DNA from 2 places in the Actinocorallia libanotica genome. Region 2 is predicted to be linked to the other one. Evidence: riboswitches for the same ligand, from Rfam matches in the RefSeq annotation. Region 2 holds a riboswitch; the other holds the start of a gene.
What was found. Region 2 has a riboswitch for glycine ahead of gcvP (aminomethyl-transferring glycine dehydrogenase). Riboswitches for the same ligand answer to the same signal wherever they lie in the genome.
Positions count from the first base shown of each region.

Region 1 (9,904 bases), on a different contig from region 2:
TGCGGCCGCTTGACGACCTCCTCGGCGAAGGCGGCGGCCTGCTCGGGGGTGGCCAGGGGGGAGCGGCGCGCGCCGACCTTCACCCGGCCGCCCAGCACCGGGTAGGCGGCGTCCATGTCGAGGCAGACCCGCACGGGGTGCCCGTCGGCCGGGATGAGGTCCAGGTGCTCGGCGCAGTCGACCATGAGGGTGACGGTGCGGGCGGCGTGCTCGTCGCGGACGAGGCGGCGCAGCGCGGCGCGGTCGACGGTGGGGTAGGCCACGAGGATGTCGTCGCTGGTGCGGTGCCCGGCCAGCCAGAGGGCCTCGGGCAGGGTGAAGGCCATGATCCCGGCGAAGCCGTCCAGGGCCAGGACCTCCTCCAGCAGGGCGCGGACCCGGACGGACTTGCTGGCCACCCGGATCGGCTTGCCCCCGGCCCGGCGCACCAGGGCCGCGGCGTTGGCGCGGAAGGCCGCCAGGTCGACGATCGCGAACGGGGGGTCGAGCTCCGCGGTCGCGAAGTCATAACGCGCCTTGAGATCCATGTGTCCACTTTCCCATAAAAAGTGAAACATGAAAAGTATTCGCGTCTGTCTTTCCGGCTACACCGAGGAGAAGAACGCCCAGAGCCGCGCCGCCGTCCCCTCGGGCCAGACGTGGCCCCCGCCGTGCGGGCAGAAGCGCACCACGGCCCTGCCCTCGCCCGTCCGGCAGGCGCCCTCCCGGCGCAGGGCCCGGACCCCGGCCGCCTCGCGCCAGAAGGCGACCGCGCGGGAGACCGGGGCGAAGGGCCGGTCGTCGTTGAAGTCGCGCCGCCCGCCGCCCTCGTAGGGCACCGACCGGTCGGCCCTCCCGTGGACGATCATCGCCGAGACCGGGCGGCCGGGATCGCAGTCGATGACCAGGGAGGCCGAGACCACCCCGATCGCCCTGACCCTGCCCGGCCCCTCGCAGGCCATGCGGTAGGCCATGCCGCCCCCGTTGGAGAAGCCCGAGACGTACACCCGCTCCGGATCGGCGACCTTCGCCTCGACGAGCCGGTCGATCAGCTTCTCCAGGAAGCCGACGTCGTCGACGCGGGCGAGCTTGGCCGGGCCGCAGCAGGGGCCGGCGTTCCAGCTGAAGGCGAAGCCCTCGGGATAGGCGACCAGGAAGCCCTTCTCGTCCGCCACCTCGTCGAAGCCGCTGAGCTCCTGGAACTTCTCGGCGTTGGAGGCGCCCCCGTGGACGGCCAGCACCAGCGGCAGCGGCCCGGCCGAGGAGCGCAGCGCCGGGGGCACGCGCAGCCGGTACTCGCGGTGGCCGGGCGTGCCGACCTCCAGCTTGAGCCTGTGGGTGCCCGCCGCGGTGGGGACGCCGTCCCGCTCGGCCGGGCGGGGCGCCGTCCCGGTGGCGGAAGGCCCGGGGGCGCCGTCCTTCCCGGGCGCGGAGGCCTGGCACGCACCGAGCAGTACGAAAGCGAGCAAAAGGGCCAGAAGTCGACGCATGCCCTTGAATGTAGGCGTCCGCGTCCGACCCCAAACGCGGCGTTCCCACCAGGGCATAAACTGGCGAGTCATCGTGCCCCCGGCGTCCCCTGCAGAAGGTGGAGAGTTGAGTTACATCCTCACGCTGTCGTGCCCCGACCGTCCGGGCATCGTGGCGGCCGTCTCCGGCCTGCTGGCGTCCCGGCAGTGCAACATCCTGGAGAGCCAGCAGTACGGCGACCAGGACGCCGGGCGGTTCTTCCTGCGCGTGCAGTTCACCGCCCAGGAGGGCCTGGAGGAGCTCCAGGGGCTGTTCGCGCCGCTGGGGCGGGAGTTCTCGCTCGACTGGCACCTCAGCGACGCCGCCACCCGCATGAAGGTGCTGATCATGGTGTCCAAGGAGGGGCACTGCCTCAACGACCTGCTCTTCCGGATGCGCTCGGGCCTGCTGGACATCGACGTGGTCGCGGTCGTCTCCAACCACCCGGACCTGCGCCCGCTCACCCAGTCCTTCGGCATCGACTACCACCACCTGCCGATGACGATGGGCAAGGCCGCGCAGGAGGCCGAGATCCTCACCCTCGTCCAGCACTACGACGCCGACCTGGTGGTGCTCGCCCGCTACATGCAGATCCTCACCGACGACCTGTGCGCCAAGCTGCAGGGCAAGGTGATCAACATCCACCACTCGTTCCTGCCGTCCTTCAAGGGCGCCAAGCCCTACCACCAGGCGCACAAGCGCGGCGTGAAGCTGATCGGCGCCACCGCCCACTACGTCACCCCCGACCTGGACGAGGGCCCGATCATCGAGCAGGAGGTGGCCCGGGTCGACCACACCCACACCCCCGAGGACCTGCGCCGCGTCGGCCGCGACATGGAGTGCCTGGCCCTGGCCCGCGCCGTCCGCTGGCACGCCGAGCACCGCGTCCTGCTCAACGACGAGAAGACCGTCGTCTTCCGCTGATCCGGAAATGTCACGGGCGGCCGTTAGGGTCGCGCGTATGAGCGATCTGCCGACCTTCGCCTTCGCGTCCTCGTCCGCCTTCGAGGAGTGGCTGGAGGCCGAGCACGAGGTGTCCCCGGGACTGTGGCTCAAGTTCGCCAAGAAGGGCTCGGGAGTGGCGTCCATCACCTACCCCGAGGCCCGTGACGTGGCACTGTGCTTCGGCTGGATCGACGGTCAGAAGGCGCCCCTGGACGAGACGTACTGGCTGCTGCGCTTCACCCCCCGCACGCCCCGCAGCAAGTGGTCCCAGGTCAACCGCGAGCGCGTCGCCGAGCTGACCGCCGCGGGCCGGATGCGCCCGGCGGGGCTGGCCGAGGTGGAGCGGGCCCGCGCGGACGGGCGGTGGGAGCGCGCCTACGCCTCGCCGCGCAACGCCGTGGTCCCCGAGGACCTCCAGGACGCGCTGGACGCGGCCCCGGCCGCCGCAGAGTTCTTCGCCGGCCTCGACGGGCGCAACCGCTACGCCATCCTGTACCGGATCCAGGACGCCAAGCGCCCCCAGACCCGTGCCGCCCGGATCGAGAAGTTCGTCGCGATGCTGGGCAGGGGCGAGAAGCTCCACCTCTGAAACCGGCGACTCGGGGGGCGGGGAAGATCGCCGTACGTGGTGGCTCGGTTACTGTTCCCTTATGGGGGAGACGCTGGTCACGGAGCTGTTCGGGGATTCGGCGCGGCGGCGGGAGGCGCGCAGGCGCGCGGCCAGGGAGTTCCGCAAGGAGCGGGCGGGCGCCGAGGCGGCCGTCGCCCTCCTGATGGCGGCGTGCGGCGGGTTCGGCGCGGCGGAGGTGCTGGCCCGCCGGTACGGGCACCATCTCGTGCCGCCCGCGTGGGCGGAGCGGCTGGACGCCGAGCTGCGGACGCTGCTGTGGGGCGATCCGGCGGTGGAGCTGGCCGCCTACCTCCTGTGGATCGCGGGCATGGTCCTCCTGCTGCTGGCGGTGCTGCCCGGATACGACCGGATGGAGCTGCTCCGGGGCGACGACCCCGCGGTCTCGGCGGCGCTGAGCAGGGACGGGCTGCGCCGGTCGCTGGAGGACGCGGCGCTGGGGGCGCCAGGAGTGGTGCGGGCGCGGGTGAGCGTCGGCTGGCGGATCACGGTACGGGCCGGAGCGCGGCGCGGCACGCCGCCCGAGGCGATCGTCCCGCTGCGCCGGGCGGTGCTCGCCCGGCTGGAGGAGATCGGACCGCAGCGCGGCCGCGCGGTCGCCGTCCGGCTGGGTCGGCGGGGCTGATGGCGCGCAGGGGACTGACGCTGACGGGGCTGGCGCTGTGCGGGACGAGCGGGGTGCTGCTGGGACTCAACAGGTTCCTGGGCGACCGGCCGGTGCTGGGCGAGGGCACCTCCGGCTTCATCGCCCGCAACCCCTGGTTCTGGCCGGCGGTGGCGGGCCTGCTGACCGCGGTGGCGGTGCTGGGGACGTGCTGGCTGCTGCTCCAGGGCAGGGCGGCGGCGCTACGCCGCTTCACCCTGCTGGGCGGGCGCCGGAAGGCGCTGACGAACGAGGCGGTGGCCGGGCTCACCCGCGAGGTGCTGGGGCTGCCGGGGGTGCACGACGTGCGCGTGCGCTTCACCGGCACGCGCTCCCGGCCGCGGGTGATGCTGCAGATCCTCTGCCACGAGAGCGCCGACCTCGGGCTGCTGCTCGCCCGGATCAGCGAGGACTCGCTGGTGCGCTTCCGCGAGGCGATCGAGATGCCCGACCTGCACGCGGTCCTGCGGTTCCGGCTGGTCTACCACGAGACGCGTATCGCTTAAAGAGAGGTCTACCGGCATTTGTCGGTTCTGATAGCGCCGTACCGGGCGGCGCTTCGTACAGTCGTTGCTAAGTAAGTCACTCCTCGTCCATCCGCAGGGGGTATCGATCAGCAGTGACCACTGCATCATGTTCCGTCTCCGGGTCGGGGAAGGGGGACCGCGAGGGATTGAGCCAACAGAGCTAGACCTTCTGCTCGGGACCGGCGGCGCACCGAGGCGCCGCCGGTCTCCACGGTGCGCGGACTTATCTATGCAATCCTGGTCTAATGGCTTGGGAATTCTGGCAGACCGGATTGCTCGGGCTCTGCGCCGGACTGCTGATCGCGGTGGTGACCGCGCCCGTGGGCGTGTCGGGAGCGGTGTTCCTGCTGCCCGTCCAACTGAGCGTGCTGGGCGTGCCCAGCCCGGCCGTCACCCCCACCAACCTGCTGTTCAACGTGGTGGCGGGGCCCGGCGCGCTGATCCGGTACCGCCGGACGGGACGGTTGACCGGCCCCCTGGCCCGGCTGCTGGTGGCCGGGACCGCGCCCGGCGTGGTCGTCGGCGCGGTGATCCGGGTCTTCGCCCTGCCGGGTCCGACCGTTTTCCGGCTGCTGGTCGCCGCCTTCCTGCTCCCCCTGGGCACGTGGTTGTGCCTGCGGACGCTGCGCCCGTCCCCCCGGCCCCCGGCGCCTGAGCCGTCCCGTACCGCGGTGACCGCGCTGGCCCTGGGCGTCGGCGTCGTCGGCGGGATCTACGGGGTCGGCGGCGGCTCCCTGCTCGGCCCGATCCTGGTGGGCCGCGGCCTGCCCGTCGCGGTCGTGGCCCCCGCAGCCCTGGCCGCCACCTTCGTCACCTCGATCGTGGGCGCCGCCGCCTACGCCGTCCTGTCCCTGATCGCCCCCGGCGACATCGCGCCCCTGTGGACCCTGGGCCTCCTGTGCGGCCTGGGCGGCCTGGCGGGCGGCTACCTGGGCGCCCTCCTGCAGCCCCGGCTCCCCGAGAAGGCGCTCCGGCTGCTCCTGGGCGGCCTGGCCGTCGCCGTCTCCCTGCTCTACCTGGCGCAGGGCCTGGGCTGAGGGCGAAGGGCATCCTGGCGCCGACGGGGCGGACGGGGAGCCCTATAGTTGGGGTGACGCCGAATGATCCCGTGCGGGAGAGCGTCCGGGCCCGGCGGGTCCGGGCCGCCGAAGGAGCAATTCCTCCCCGGAACCTCTCAGGCACCCAGGACCGCGAGGGGTGGGCGGCCTCTGGAAAGAGAAGGCGCCGGAGCCTTCCGCCGAAGGTGAAAGCCCGTACGGGTGAAGCTCTCAGGCAGAGAAGACAGAGGGGGAGGGCCCACTCAGCAGGTGTACGGATGGGACGATGGGAAACGTTCTGCCGTGTGCCGGTCACAAGGAGCTCACCCAGGTGTCCCCTGCCTCTGAAAAACCCGCCGCCGTGAAGACGACGCCGCTGTACGAGCTGCACAAGGAGCTCGGCGGCAATCTCGTCGACTTCGCCGGGTACCTCATGCCCCTGCGCTACAAGTCGGAGACCGCCGAGCACCAGGCCGTGCGGACCTCCGCCGGGATCTTCGACGTCTCGCACATGGGTGAGATCTTCGTTACAGGCGCACAGGCCGGCGAGGCGCTGGACCACGCGCTGGCCGGGAACATCTCGGCGCTGGAACAGGGCCGGGCGCGCTACACGATGCTCGTCGACGAGCGGGGCGGGGTGCTGGACGACCTGATCGTCTACCGGCTCAGCCGGCACGGGTTCCTGGTGGTGGCCAACGCCGCCAACACCGGGGTGGTCGCGGCCGAGCTGACGGCGCGGGCCGCCGACTTCGAGGCCACGGTCGACGACCAGACCGAGAACTACGCGCTGCTGGCCGTCCAGGGGCCCGGGGCGCAGGAGATCCTGGCGCGGCTGACCGACGTCGACCTCGCCGGGCTGAAGTACTACTCCCTGGTCAGCGGCACGGTGGGCGGCGTCGTCGCCTTCATCGGCCGCACCGGCTACACCGGTGAGGACGGCTTCGAGCTGTTCGTCGACGCCGGGGACGCCGTGGAGCTCTGGCAGCGGATCACCGAGGCGGGCGGGGACGGGATCACCCCGTGCGGGCTGTCGGCCCGCGACACGCTGCGCCTGGAGGCGGGCATGCCGCTGTACGGGCATGAGCTGACCGCCGAGCTGACCCCGTACGATGCTGGTCTCGGCCGGATCGTGCGGCTGGAGAAGGACTTCGTCGGACGCGACGCCCTCGCGGCCGTCGCCGAGAACGGGCCGTCCCGCAAGCTCGTCGGGCTCGTCGCGCGCGGGCGGCGGGTGCCGCGGGCGGGGTACGCGGTCATCGGCGAGGACGGCGCGCCCTGCGGCGTGGTGACCAGCGGAGCACCCTCCCCGACCCTGGGCAAGCCCATCGCCATGGCCTACGTCGGAACCGGCGCCGTGCCGGTCGCCGTCGACATCCGCGGAAAGCACGAACCGGTCGACGTGGTCGACCTGCCCTTCTACAGGAGAACAGACAAGTGAGCGTTCCTGAGCAGCTCCGCTACACCGAGGAGCACGAATGGGTCTCGGGCCTGGACGGTGAGGACGGCGTCGTGACCGTCGGCATCACCGACTACGCCGCCGACGCCCTCGGCGACATCGTGTACGTCTCGCTGCCCGCGGAGGAGGACGAGGTGACCGCGGGCGAGCCGTGCGGCGAGGCCGAGTCCACCAAGTCGGTCTCCGACATCTACTCGCCGCTGTCCGGCAAGGTCGTGGCGGTCAACCAGGCGGTCGTCGACGACCCGGGGACCATCAACGCCGACCCGTACGGCGAGGGCTGGCTGTACCGGATCCGGATCGGCGACGACAACCCGGACCTGCTCGACGCCGAGGCCTACTCCAAGATCATCGAGGAAGCATGAGCACCCTTTTCCAGCACCTGTCCGAGGTGGACCCCGAGGTCCACGAGGCGGTCCGCGCCGAGCTGGGGCGCCAGCAGCACACCCTGGAGATGATCGCCTCGGAGAACTTCGCCCCGGTGGCGGTCCTGGAGGCCCAGGGCTCGGTGCTGACCAACAAGTACGCCGAGGGCTACCCCGGCCGGCGCTACTACGGCGGCTGCGAGTACGTCGACGTCACCGAGCAGCTGGCGATCGACCGGGCCAAGGCGCTCTTCGGCGCCGAGCACGCCAACGTCCAGCCGCACTCGGGCGCGCAGGCCAACACCGCGGTGTACTTCGCGCTCCTGGACCACGGCGACACCGTGCTCGGCCTCGACCTGGCGCACGGCGGGCACCTGACCCACGGCATGCGGCTCAACTACTCCGGCAAGTTCCTGAACGTGGTGCCCTACCACGTGCGGGAGTCCGACGGCCGGGTCGACATGGACGAGGTCGCGGCGCTGGCGGCCGAGCACCGGCCCAAGATGATCGTCGCCGGCTGGTCGGCCTACCCGCGGCAGCTGGACTTCGCGCGGTTCCGCGAGATCGCCGACTCGGTGGGCGCGCTGCTGTTCGTCGACATGGCGCACTTCGCCGGGCTGGTCGCCGCCGGGCTGCACCCGTCGCCGGTGCCGTACGCCGACGTCGTCACGACCACCACGCACAAGACGCTGGGCGGGCCGCGCGGCGGCCTGATCCTGGCCCGCGAGGAGCTCGGCAAGAAGATCAACTCCGCGGTCTTCCCCGGCATGCAGGGCGGCCCGCTGGAGCACGTGATCGCGGCCAAGGCCGTGGCGCTCAAGGTCGCGGCGACCGAGGAGTTCAAGGACCGCCAGCGGCGCACCCTGGAGGGCGCGCAGGCCATCGCGGCCCGCCTGCTCCAGGACGACGCCGCCAAGGCCGGCGTGAAGGTGCTGACCGGCGGCACCGAGGTCCACCTGGTCCTGGTCGACCTGGTGGACTCCGAGCTGACCGGCCGGGACGCCGAGGACCGCCTGCACGAGATCGGCATCACGGTCAACCGCAACGCCGTCCCCAACGACCCGCGCCCGCCGATGGTCACCTCCGGCCTGCGCATCGGCACCCCGGCGCTGGCCACCCGCGGCTTCACCAAGGAGGACTTCGAGGAGGTGGCCGACATCATCGCCCTCGCCCTCCAGCCGTCCTTCGACGCCTCGGCCCTGTCCGCCCGCGTCAAGGCCCTGGCCGACAGGCACCCGCTCTACCCGGACCTGTGACGCCCCGCCGGGCCCCCGCCCGGCGTCCCGCTCCACCCGCGAGGCCCCGCCCGTTCTTCGGCCGGGGCCTCGCGCTTTTCCGTGCCGGTCCTTCGCGCCGTCCCGGGTTGAGACCTTGCGCGTTGCGGGCCGGGGCTCGTGTCGGGGCGGGGGTTTCTTGACCGGGGGAGGTCTTTGGGGAAACACTGTATCCACTGGAGGAACGCGGTGCGGAGGGGTGATGGCGGATCTGATCGTGGTGGGTGCGGGTCCCGGAGGGCTGGCGTGCACGATCGCCGCGGCCGAGGCGGGGGCGGAGGTGCTCCTGCTGGAGAAGGCCGGGCGGGTCGGCGGGGCGCTGCCCTACTCCGGCGGGCACCTGTCGGCCGCGGGGTTCTCGGCGCAGCGGGCGAAGGGCATCGAGGACGACGTCGCGGCGCACTGGGCCGACATCCGGCGCATCAGCCGGGGCACCGGGCGGGAGGACCTCACCCTGCTGTCGCTGGCCGAGCAGCCCGCGGTCCTGGAGTGGCTGCTGGACGCCGGATACGCCATCGACCCGGCCACCCCGCGGATCGTGCACGGGCACGAGCAGTACCGCACGCCCCGTACGGTGCACGCACCCGACCTGCCGGGCGGGCCGGAGATCCTGCGGGTGCTGGAACTGCTGCTGGAGCCGCACGTGAAGTCCGGGAAGGCGGACGTGCGCTGCGGGGTGAGGGTCGCGGAACTGCTCGTCGAGCGGGACGGGGACGCCGCCGACGAGCAGGTCGTCGGCGTCACGACCGAGGACGGGCGGGTCTTCCGGGCGCCCTCCGTGGTGCTGGCGACAGGCGGATTCGGCTACGCCCCCGAGCTGTTCGCCGAACTGGACGGGGCGCCGCTGACGACGTCCGCCGCCCCCACGTCCACCGGCGACGGCGTTGAGATGGGCCGCCGCATCGGCGCGGGCGTCCAGGGGCGCGGCAAGTACATCCCCACCTTCGGCGGGCTGCCGCCCGAGGGCGACGACCTGCGCGTGGACTGGCTGCACCGGCCGCAGCTGGTGGCCCCCGAACGCCCGCCGTGGGAGATCTACGTCGACCGGAACGGGCGGCGCTGGGTGGCCGAGGACGACCCGAGCATCGACCTGAAGGAGCGGAGGCTGACGGCCGTCGACCAGATGACCTTCTGGATGGTCTTCGACGCCCGCGCGCTCCGCGAATCCCGGCCGATGGTGCACGGCTGGACCCCCGAGGACCTCGACGCCCGGTGCGGTGAACGCCGCGGCGTCCACAAGGCCGCGACCCTCGCGGAGCTCGCCGTGAAGGCGGGCATCTCACCCGAGGGCCTGGCCGAGACCGCGGCCCGCTACAACGCCGCGGTGGCCGCCGGCCGCGACGAGGAGTTCGGCCGCGCGCACCTGCCCGCCCCGATCACCGAAGCCCCCTTCTACGCGATCGAGAACCACCCCGTCACCCTGATCACCTTCGCAGGCCTGGACGTCGACACGTCCCTGCGCGTCCGCCGCGAGAACAACACGCCCATCCCCGGCCTCTACGCCATCGGCGAGGTCATCGGCTCCGCCGCCGTGAACGGCA
Region 1 is NZ_BAAAHH010000036.1:67,403-77,306, forward strand. Features, by position in the region: gene ABD140_RS32135 (amino acid deaminase/aldolase) at 1-527, opposite strand, end outside; gene ABD140_RS32140 (CE1 family esterase) at 585-1,469, opposite strand; gene purU (formyltetrahydrofolate deformylase) at 1,576-2,412, shown strand; gene ABD140_RS32150 (YdeI/OmpD-associated family protein) at 2,450-3,022, shown strand; gene ABD140_RS32155 (DUF6286 domain-containing protein) at 3,084-3,686, shown strand; gene ABD140_RS32160 (Asp23/Gls24 family envelope stress response protein) at 3,686-4,210, shown strand; gene ABD140_RS32165 (TSUP family transporter) at 4,477-5,268, shown strand; glycine riboswitch at 5,333-5,432, shown strand; glycine riboswitch at 5,437-5,519, shown strand; gene gcvT (glycine cleavage system aminomethyltransferase GcvT) at 5,600-6,706, shown strand; gene gcvH (glycine cleavage system protein GcvH) at 6,703-7,089, shown strand; gene ABD140_RS32180 (serine hydroxymethyltransferase) at 7,086-8,345, shown strand; gene ABD140_RS32185 (FAD-dependent oxidoreductase) at 8,566-9,904, shown strand, end outside.
Region 1: it holds a riboswitch for glycine, as region 2 does, so the genes downstream of both, gcvT (glycine cleavage system aminomethyltransferase GcvT) here and gcvP (aminomethyl-transferring glycine dehydrogenase) in region 2, are expected to answer to the same signal.

Region 2 (9,904 bases):
ACCACCGACGGGGTGCGGGTGGTGGAGAAGGACGGGCGCTGGGCGCTGGTCCTGCCGGATCCGGCCGACGCGGTGACCCACCTGTGGGCCGAGGGGCCCGACCACGACGCCGCCGCGGCGCTCCTGGAGGAGTGGGCGGCGGTCGTGGAGGCGGCGGGGGCCTGAGGCGGTCCCCACCTCAGGGTGACATCGGGGTGTCCGAAATGCCCCGATGTCACCCCCGGTTCCGGCGATTCGGTCATGATGAATCGATCTTCCGCGCACGGGTGGTGCCGTCAGCGCGGTACGGTCTTCCTGACAGCCTTTCCGGCGGGCCCGTTCCGCGCGGCGGCATAGACCGCCGGACATACGGCCGGTAGCGTTGTCCAGACCGGAGTCAAGTAGAGCGGAGGCGTGTCCCGGGGGCGCGCCGATGGTAGGAGGCCGAGCCGATCGATGCCGAGCGTCTACTGCACGCAGTGCGGTCACGCCAATCCCGATGGCGCCCGCTTCTGCTCCAATTGCGGCACTCCGCTGGTCCGCAACGCCCAGCCGGTTCCGGAGACCCCCGGTGAGTCAACCTCGACCATCTCGATCAGCGGACTGACCGACGGGCTGGAGATCCCCGAGTCCTCCGAGGAGGCCTCCGACCAGCTGAGCGTGGAGACGCTGCCCCCGGGCACCGCCCTGCTGGTGGTGCGGCGCGGCCCCAACGCCGGCAGCCGGTTCCTGCTCGACAAGGACCGCACCTCGGCCGGGCGCCACCCCGAGAGCGACATCTTCCTCGACGACGTCACCGTCTCGCGGCGGCACGCCGAGTTCGCCCGGCACGGGACGGGCTTCACCGTCCGGGACGTGGGCAGCCTGAACGGCACCTACGTCAACCGGGAGCGGATCGACCACGCGGCGCTCAACGGCGGCGACGAGGTGCAGATCGGCAAGTTCCGCGTCGTGTTCCTCACCAACCCCCAGCACGGGTGAGCGCGCAAGCCGCCCGGGCGTACATGACCATCGGGGACGTCCTGGCCACCCTGCAGGGCGAGTTCCCCGACATCACCCACTCCAAGATCCGCTTCCTGGAGGCCGAAGGCCTCATCGAGCCCGAGCGCACCCCCTCGGGCTACCGGAAGTTCACCTCCGTGGACGTGGAGCGGCTGCGCTACATCCTGGCCGCCCAGCGCGACAGGTACCTGCCGCTGCGGGTGATCAAGGAGCAGCTCGACAGCCGGCCGCCGCGCACCCTGGTCGCCGCCGACGCCGGCTCCCCGCCCGCCGCCGAGGTGGCGCTGACCCGGCGCCAGCTGCTGGACGGCGCCGGGATCTCCGAGGACCGGCTGGAGGAGCTGGAGGCCTACGGGCTGGTGCGCCGCGCCGGCGCGCACTACGACTCCGACGCCCTGACCGTGGCCAGGACCGCGGTCCGGCTGGCCGGATACGGTTTCGAGGCGCGGCACCTGCGGGCGATCAAGGCGGCGGCCGAGCGGGAGCTGGCCCTGATCGAGCAGACCATCGCGCCCTTGCTCAAGCGCCGCGCGCCGGGGGCGCACGAGGCGGCGGGCAGGACCGCCCGCGAGCTGAGCGGGCTCACCCTGGCGCTGCACACCGCCCTGGTCTCGGCGGGTCTCAAGGACAGCTTGGGTGGTTAGCCGCCTCAAGGTGTAGTTTGGGTCTTGAGGACCGTCGCGAGGCGAGGAGCCGCTGTGAAGCAGATGGAGGTCGTCGGCGTCAGGGTCGAGATGCCCTCCAACCAGCCGATCGTCCTGCTGAAGGAACTCGAGGGCGATCGTTACCTGCCCATCTGGATCGGCGCGGTGGAGGCGACCGCCATCGCCTATGCCCAGCAGGGCATGCTGCCGGCCCGGCCGCTCACCCATGACCTGTTCAAGGAGGTCATCGAGGCGCTGGGGGCCTCCCTGCACACGGTGAACATCACCGCGCTGCGCGAGGGGATCTTCTTCGCCGACCTGGTGTTCTCCAACGGCGCCGAGGTCAGCGCACGGCCGTCGGACTCGATAGCGCTGGCGCTGCGCACCGGTTCGAGTATTTTCGTCAGCGAGGAGGTCCTGGACGAGGCCGGGGTGGCGATCCCGGACGAACAGGAAGACGAAGTGGAGAAATTCCGCGAGTTCCTCGACACGGTCTCTCCCGAGGACTTCGAACGGGACGCCTGACCTGCGGGTTCGGCCGATCCCACCGGGTCCCGTCCGTTTCCGCCCCCGCAGCGCGGGGGTAGGGGTGGAGGGGGAGCTGACAAGTGAGCCGTTTGCGCATGTGAAGCCGGATACATCCGCTCTGCGACGCGCCGACGGTGAACGTTGACCCTGCCCTGACCGGCACCTACCGTGCTGGTGGAGCACTCGTGGGGAAATTCCGGCAAACCCCCTTGCCGGAGACCTGGGAGCTGACAGAAGCCGGAGGTCCGCGTGGCGGTGAGCAGCGGCGAGGACAAGGTGGACCGTGAGCGCCGGCTCGCCTCTCGGCAGGCCGGCGAGCAAGGCCTGCTTTTCGACAACGCGGTGGCCATGCCGAACCCGAACGCCGGCTACCGCGGCCCCACGGCGTGCGCGGCGGCCGGGATCACCTACCGCCAGCTCGACTACTGGGCCCGCACCGGGCTGGTCGAGCCGAGCATCCGCCCGGCGCACGGCTCGGGCAGCCAGCGCCTGTACGGGTTCCGCGACATCCTGGTGCTGAAGGTCGTCAAGCGGCTGCTGGACGCCGGTGTCTCGCTCCAGCAGATCCGCACCGCGGTCACCCACCTGCGCGACAGGGGAGTGGAGCACCTGGCCACCATCACCCTGATGAGCGACGGCGTCAGCGTCTACGAGTGCACCAGCGCCGACGAGGTCGTCGACCTGCTCCAGGGCGGCCAGGGCGTCTTCGGCATAGCCCTGGGCCGGGTCTGGCAGGAGGTCGAGGGCAGTCTGGCGAACCTCCCCGCGGAGAACGCCGACCCCTACCTTGAGCCCAGGACGGGCCGGGACGAGCTGTCCGCCCGCCGCCGCGCCCGCAAGACCGGCTGAACGGCCCGGGGAGAGCCGCCCTCTCCGCGGACCGCACGGACCTTCTGAGCGTTCCGGGAGGGCCTCAGAGGGCGTCGCGCCGCTGGAGGTAGGTGAAGGCGGCCCAGCCCGGCAGCACCGGCAGCCAGAACGTCAGCAGCCGGAACAGCAGCACCGCGGAGGTCGCCGTCCCCGCCGGCAGCCCCGCCACCGTCAGGCCCAGCGTCAGCGTCGTCTCGACCGCGCCGAGGCCGCCCGGGGTGGGGGCGGCCGATCCCAGCGCGTTGCCGGTGAGGAAGACCACCGCGACGGCCGTCCAGCCCAGCGAGCCGCCGAACGCCCGGATGGAGAAGTCCAGGCACAAGACGAACGACACCGTCAGCAGCAGGGTGCCGCCGAGGCCGGTGGCGACCTTGCGGGGGTCCTGGACCACGTCCAGCAGCCGGGGGACCACTCCGGCGAACAGCTGCCGCACCCGGCCGACCACCAGCCGCCGCAGGGGCCCGATCGCCGCCGCGACCACCGCCACGGTCGCGACCGCCAGCAGCCCCAGCACCACGGTGCGGGACGGGGTGAAGTCGGTGCCCACCCCGCCCGAGCCGGTGAGGAAGCCCAGGACGAGCAGCAGCAGGATGTGCACGCCCAGGCCGACCAGCTGGGAGGCGCCCACGCTGGCCACGGCGGGCCCGGGGCGCACGCCCATCCGCTGCAGGTACCGGGTGTTGATGGCCACGCCGGTGACCGCCGCGGGCGCGACGAGCTTGACGAACGAGGCGGCGAGCTGGGCCAGGATGGTGCGGCCCAGCGGGATGTGCTCGGGCACGAACCCGATGACCATCATCGCCGCCGCCACGAAGGACAGGGCGGCCGCCACCGCCGCCAGCCCCGCCCAGCGCCAGTCGGACTGCGTCACCAGCTCGCCCAGGTCCACGTTGCTCAGCTGGGAGAGCAGGAAGTAGACGCCCACCGTCCCGGCGACGATGCTGATGATGGTGCGCGGCCGGAAGCGCTCGAGCCGGACCGGCGCGACCTCGGTCTCCGGGGTGAACTTGAGGATCTCCTCGCGCAGGGCGCTCAGCAGGTGCTTGTCGCGGCGCAGCGCGGTGCGGGTGTCGCGGGAGAGGGCGACCTTCTGCAGCAGCGGGACGACCGCGCCCAGCGCGCCGGGCCCGATGACCGCGGCGGCCTCCTTCACCGCGCGCGCCGCGCCGCCCCGCAGCGCCAGCGTGGTGAGCAGCTGGGCGTGGTCCAGGCGCAGCAGCAGGTCGCCCGCGGCGGTCTCGCCCCGCCCGAACCCCACCAGCCAGGGCTCGCCCTCACAGATCACGATCGCGGTGTCGTCGAGGCTGCGGTGGGCGATCCGGTGGTGGTGCAGCACCTCCAGCTGCCGCCACAGGTCCATGGCGAGCCCGTCGGTGAGCTCCTCGTCGGGCAGGTCGGCCAGCGGCACTCCCGCCAGGTGCTCGTAGGCCAGCAGCGCGGCCTCGGTGCCGACCTCGGAGGTGGCCAGCAGCCGCGGGGTGCGGGCACCCGCGGTGGACGCGGCGTAGGAGGCCAGCGACTCCTGTTCCAGGGAGCGGCGCAGCGAGCGCACGGCGCGGCGCGGCTGGTTGGCCCGCAGCCGCAGCCCGCGCCAGATCCGGTAGAACAGGCCGGCCGCCTGCTGGTCGCGGTCCAGGAGGGTGACGTCCAGCCGCCGCTCGGGCAGCTCCACCAGGTAGCTGCGGTGGTCCAGGGTGCCGTCGTCGGTGCGCACGATGCGGGTCGGCCGCATCCCGAACCGGCGCAGCACGCCGGCCACCGCGCTGCCCGGGGGCCGCGGGTTGGGGGTGCCCAGGCCGTAGAGCGTCAGATAGCCCACGAGGCGGCCGATGAGGTAGGTGGCGACCAGGCCCAGGGCGGTGGAGCGGCCCGCCACCAGGGAGGCCAGGGCGGCCAGGGCGATGGTGCCCCACATGACCGCCTGCCAGCGGGGCCGCCCCCCCAGGCGCACCGCGGTGATGTAGGCGATCACGGGGGTGAGGTCGGACTGCAGCGAGACGGTGTCGGAGCCCGCGGGCCCCAGCACGCCGGTGAGCTCGCTGGGCCCGTTGGCGGCGACCCAGGCCTCCACCGCGTAGTCCACGCCCAGGCCGGCGATCGCGGCGAACAGCCCGAACATCACCCGCATGCCGTCCCGGCGCGCGATGCGGTCCAGGGCGAACACCACCGGCACGGCCAGCACGCCGAAGCTGGAGGTGAGCCCGGCCAGGCTCAGCAGGAAGTGCGGCGCCTGCTCGGTGCCGCGGCTGATGTCGGTCTCCAGGCCGGTGGTCGTCTGGGTGGCCAGGGAGGTCAGCAGCAGGAGCAGTCCCAGCCCGGCCAGGCACGCCAGCGCCCGTACCAGGGTGGCGGGGTTGCGGATCCGGTTCGGGAGGGAGGGCTCCTCCACCACCACCGCCCCGGACGAGGACGGCATCGGCTCCAGGGCAGCGCCGCCCTGAGTGCTCGTCACGCTTACACCGTCCTCCCGGTTCCGGTCGTCCCCAAAGATTAGCCCCACCATGACACCGTGTGATCAAGCATCCGGCGGTTGTTCCGTGCGTGGCGGAACAACCCGATCTTTCCCTGTCGGGCCCGTCCGCGGGAGGCCGATGGCCCACCGGATAGACTGATCGTGCTGTCGACCCCGTGCGGGAGAGACTCCGCGCAAGCCGGCGTGGAGCGCCGAAGGAGCAACCTCCCCGGAACCTCTCAGGCAAAAGGACCGTGTGGGCGAGGCGCCTCTGGAAAGCGGGCCACAGGGCCCCACCGAAGGTGCAAGCCCACCGGGTGAAGCTCTCAGGTCCCCATGACAGAGGGGGAGGAACGAACGACCGCAGCGAAGCGAGGATCGTTCGTTCCTCTGCGGGGGTCCGGGGGTCGCCCCCGGTGGAACGGGGTCTCACGACCCCTCCTCAACCCTTTCGTGTTCCAGGAGGCTCGTCCATGACCGCGCAGTTCGACTTCTCCGACCGGCATATCGGGCCGTCCGCCGACGACCAGGCCAGGATGCTCGCCGCCGTCGGCTTCGCCGATCTCGACGCACTGAGCGAGGCCGCGGTGCCCGCCGCGATCCGCACCGGCCGCCCGCTGGACCTGCCGCCCGCGCTGAGCGAGACCGCCGCGCTGGCGCGGCTGCGCGAGCTGGCCTCCCGCAACACCGTGCTCACCTCGCTGATCGGCCTGGGCTACCACGGCACGATCACCCCGGGCGTGATCCTGCGCAACGTGCTGGAGAACCCGGGCTGGTACACCGCCTACACGCCCTACCAGCCGGAGATCTCCCAGGGCCGGCTCGAGGCGCTGCTGAACTTCCAGACGGTGGTCTCGGACCTGACCGGGATCCCCGTGGCCAACGCCTCCATGCTGGACGAGGGCACGGCGGCCGCCGAGGCGATGGCGCTGGCGCTGCGGGCCACCCGCCGCAAGGAGCCCGGCGTGTTCGTGGTGGACGCCGACGCGCTGCCCCAGACGGTCGAGGTCGTGCGGGCGCGGGCGCTGCCGCTGGGCATCCCGGTGGTCGTGGCCGACCTGGACGCGGGCCTCCCCGAGGGAGACGTCTTCGGCGTGCTGGCCCAGTACCCCGGCGCGTCCGGCAGGGTCCGCGACCTGCGTCCGGTGGCCGAGGCGGCGCACGCCCGCGACGCGCAGTTCGTCGTGGCCGCCGACCTGCTGGCGCTGACCCTGCTGACCCCGCCCGGCGAGATCGGGGCCGACATCGTGGTGGGCTCGGCCCAGCGGTTCGGCGTGCCCTACGGCTTCGGCGGCCCGCACGCCGGCTACATGGCCGTCCGGGAGGGCCTGGAGCGCCAGCTCCCCGGCCGCCTGGTGGGGGTGTCGGTCGACGCCGACGGGAACCAGGCGTACCGGCTGGCGCTGCAGACCCGCGAACAGCACATCCGGCGGGAGAAGGCGACCTCCAACATCTGCACGGCGCAGGTGCTGCTGGCCGTCATGGCCTCGATGTACGCCGTCTACCACGGCCCCGAGGGGCTGACGGAGATCGCGCGCCGCGCGCACCGGATGGCCGCGACGTTCGCCGCCTCCATCGAGGCCCAGGAGGTCGAGGGCTTCGAGGTCGTGCACGAGCACTACTTCGACACCCTCACCATCCGCGTCCCCGGCCACGCCCCCGCCGCGGTGGAGGCCGCGCGGCGCGCCGGTTTCAACATCCGCCTCGTGGACGACCGGACGATCGCGGTGGCGTTCGACGAGACCACCACCGAGGAGCACCTGCAGACGCTGCTGGAGGCGATCGAGCAGCGCGGGTTCCGCCGCGCGGTCGCGCTGGCCGAGCCGGTGGAGGAGCTGCCGGAGGAGCTGCGCCGCACCAGCACCTTCCTGTCCCACCCGGTCTTCCACGCCCACCGGTCCGAGACGGCGATGCTGCGCTACCTGCGCCGCCTCCAGGACAAGGACATCGCCCTGGACCGGTCGATGATCCCGCTGGGCTCGTGCACGATGAAGCTCAACGCCACCACCGAGATGGAGCCGATCACCTGGCCGGAGTTCGCGAACATCCACCCGTTCGCGCCGGTCGAGCAGGCCGCCGGGTACGTCGAGCTGATCGGCGAGCTGGAGGCCTGGCTGGCGGAGATCACCGGTTACGCCAGGGTGTCGGTGCAGCCGAACGCCGGGTCGCAGGGCGAGCTGGCGGGGCTGCTGGCGGTGCGCGCCTACCATGCCTCCCGCGGCGAGGAGCACCGCGACGTCTGCCTCATCCCGTCGTCGGCGCACGGCACCAACGCCGCCAGCGCCGTCATGGCCGGGATGCGGGTGGTCGTCGTCAAGTGCGACGACGCCGGGAACATCGACATGGCCGACCTGCGCGCCAAGATCGACAAGAACGCCGCCGACCTGTCGGTGATCATGGTGACCTACCCCTCGACGCACGGCGTGTACGAGGAGTCGATCACCGAGGTCTGCGCCGCGGTGCACGCCGCGGGCGGCCAGGTGTACGTGGACGGCGCCAACCTCAACGCGCTGGTCGGCCTGGCCCGGCCCGGCGAGTTCGGCGCCGACGTCTCCCACCTCAACCTGCACAAGACGTTCTGCATCCCGCACGGCGGCGGCGGTCCGGGCGTCGGCCCGGTCGCGGTCGGCGCGCACCTGGCGCCGTTCCTGCCCAACCACCCGCTGCGACCCGAGGCCGGCCCCGACACCGGCGTCGGCCCGATCTCGGCGGCCCCGTGGGGCTCGGCGGGCATCCTGCCCATCCCGTGGACCTACATCGCGCTCATGGGCCACGACGGGCTGCTGCGCGCCACCCAGGTGGCGGTCCTGGCCGCCAACTACGTGGCGCGCCGGCTCGCCCCGCACTACCCGGTGCTCTACACCGGCCGCAACGGCCTCGTGGCGCACGAGTGCATCGCCGACCTGAGGAAGATCACCAAGGAGACCGGGGTCACCGCCGAGGACGTCGCCAAGCGCCTCATCGACTACGGCTTCCACGCCCCGACCCTGTCCTTCCCGGTGGCCGGCACGCTGATGATCGAGCCGACCGAGAGCGAGGACCTGGCCGAGCTCGACCGCTTCTGCGACGCCATGATCGCGATCCGCGCGGAGATCGGCCGTGTCGCCTCCGGCGAGTGGGACGCCCAGGACAACCCCCTGCGCAACGCCCCGCACACCGCCGAGACGCTGACGGCCGACGACTGGAAGCACGGCTACACCCGCCAGGAGGCCGCCTACCCCGTGGCCTCCCTGCGGGAGAACAAGTACTGGCCGCCGGTCCGCCGCATCGACCAGGCCTTCGGCGACCGCAACCTCGTCTGCTCCTGCCCGCCGCCGGAGGCCTTCGAGGACTGATCGGTCCGAGCTTGAGGCTATTGATCAGGAAAGGGCCGTGTCGTCTCTCCGACGGCGCGGTCCTTTTCAGTAGGGTCGCGTGAGCACTTCTCGAAGGAGGCAGCTCCGCCATGACCCTGGCTCAGGCCCGCCTGCTGGCGGAGACCGGTGATCTGTCCGCCGCCGCGGAACTCTTCGCCGCGGCGCTGGACGAACCCGATCCGTCCGGACGCGCGCAGGCCGCGCTGGGACTGGCGGTGGTGCTGGAGGAGCTCGGTGAGCACGCCGCGGCCCGCGACGCGGACTGGACGGCCATCGAGACCGGCGACCCCGAGTACGGCCCGCGCGCCGCCTACCACCTGGCGGTCTCCTGCGAGCGGGCCGGGGACCGCCCGGCCGCCGAGCAGGCCTGGCGCCTGGTGGTCTCCTCGGCGCACCCGGCCTACCTGCCCGCCGCCTGCCTGGCGCTGGCCCAGCTCGCCGACGACGACGGCGACACCGAGACCGCGGCGGGCTGGTGGCAGAAGGTCATCGCCACCGGCGACGAGCAGCACGCCCCCGTCGCCGCCCACGACCTGGCCCAGCGGCTGCTGGAGCAGGGCCAGACGGCCCGCGCCCAGCAGATCCTCGCCGCCGCCCTGCGCGCCGCGCCCCCCGAGGGCTACGCCTACGCCCGGCTGGCGGTGGCGATGGGCCTGACCCACCTGGAGCAGGCGATCGGCGCGTTCCGCGCCGCGGTGGACGCCACGGACGCCCCGGACGTCGCCCCGCTCGCCGTCGAGCTGCTCGCCCGCACCCTCCCCCTGCGCGGCCGCGACGAGGAGGCGGCGCACATCTGGCAGCGGGGCCTGGCCGATCCGCTGCTGGCCGAACAGGTCGCCGCCCGCCTGAACCGCGCGCAGTCCACGGGTTAATTACTGCGCTTTGTCTATTTTCTAGCCTTCTGTAGAGGAAGGCTGTAATTAGTGTGACTATGGGCATTATTATTCTTTCATGAGTGTTCAGATTCATCCCGCGCCGGAGGCCGTCGAGCCCACCCCGCTGGAAATGCGCCGGGCGATGGGAAGCTTCGCCAGCGGCGTCACCGTCGTCACCGGGCTGCACGAGGGCGAGCC
Region 2 is NZ_BAAAHH010000028.1:28,639-38,542, reverse strand. Features, by position in the region: gene ABD140_RS28370 (sugar phosphate nucleotidyltransferase) at 1-165, shown strand, start outside; gene ABD140_RS28365 (FHA domain-containing protein) at 436-960, shown strand; gene ftsR (transcriptional regulator FtsR) at 957-1,625, shown strand; gene ABD140_RS28355 (bifunctional nuclease family protein) at 1,680-2,150, shown strand; gene ABD140_RS28350 (MerR family transcriptional regulator) at 2,403-3,002, shown strand; gene ABD140_RS28345 (flippase-like domain-containing protein) at 3,067-5,475, opposite strand; glycine riboswitch at 5,645-5,740, shown strand; glycine riboswitch at 5,741-5,828, shown strand; gene gcvP (aminomethyl-transferring glycine dehydrogenase) at 5,949-8,810, shown strand; gene ABD140_RS28335 (tetratricopeptide repeat protein) at 8,921-9,703, shown strand; gene ABD140_RS28330 (flavin reductase family protein) at 9,783-9,904, shown strand, end outside.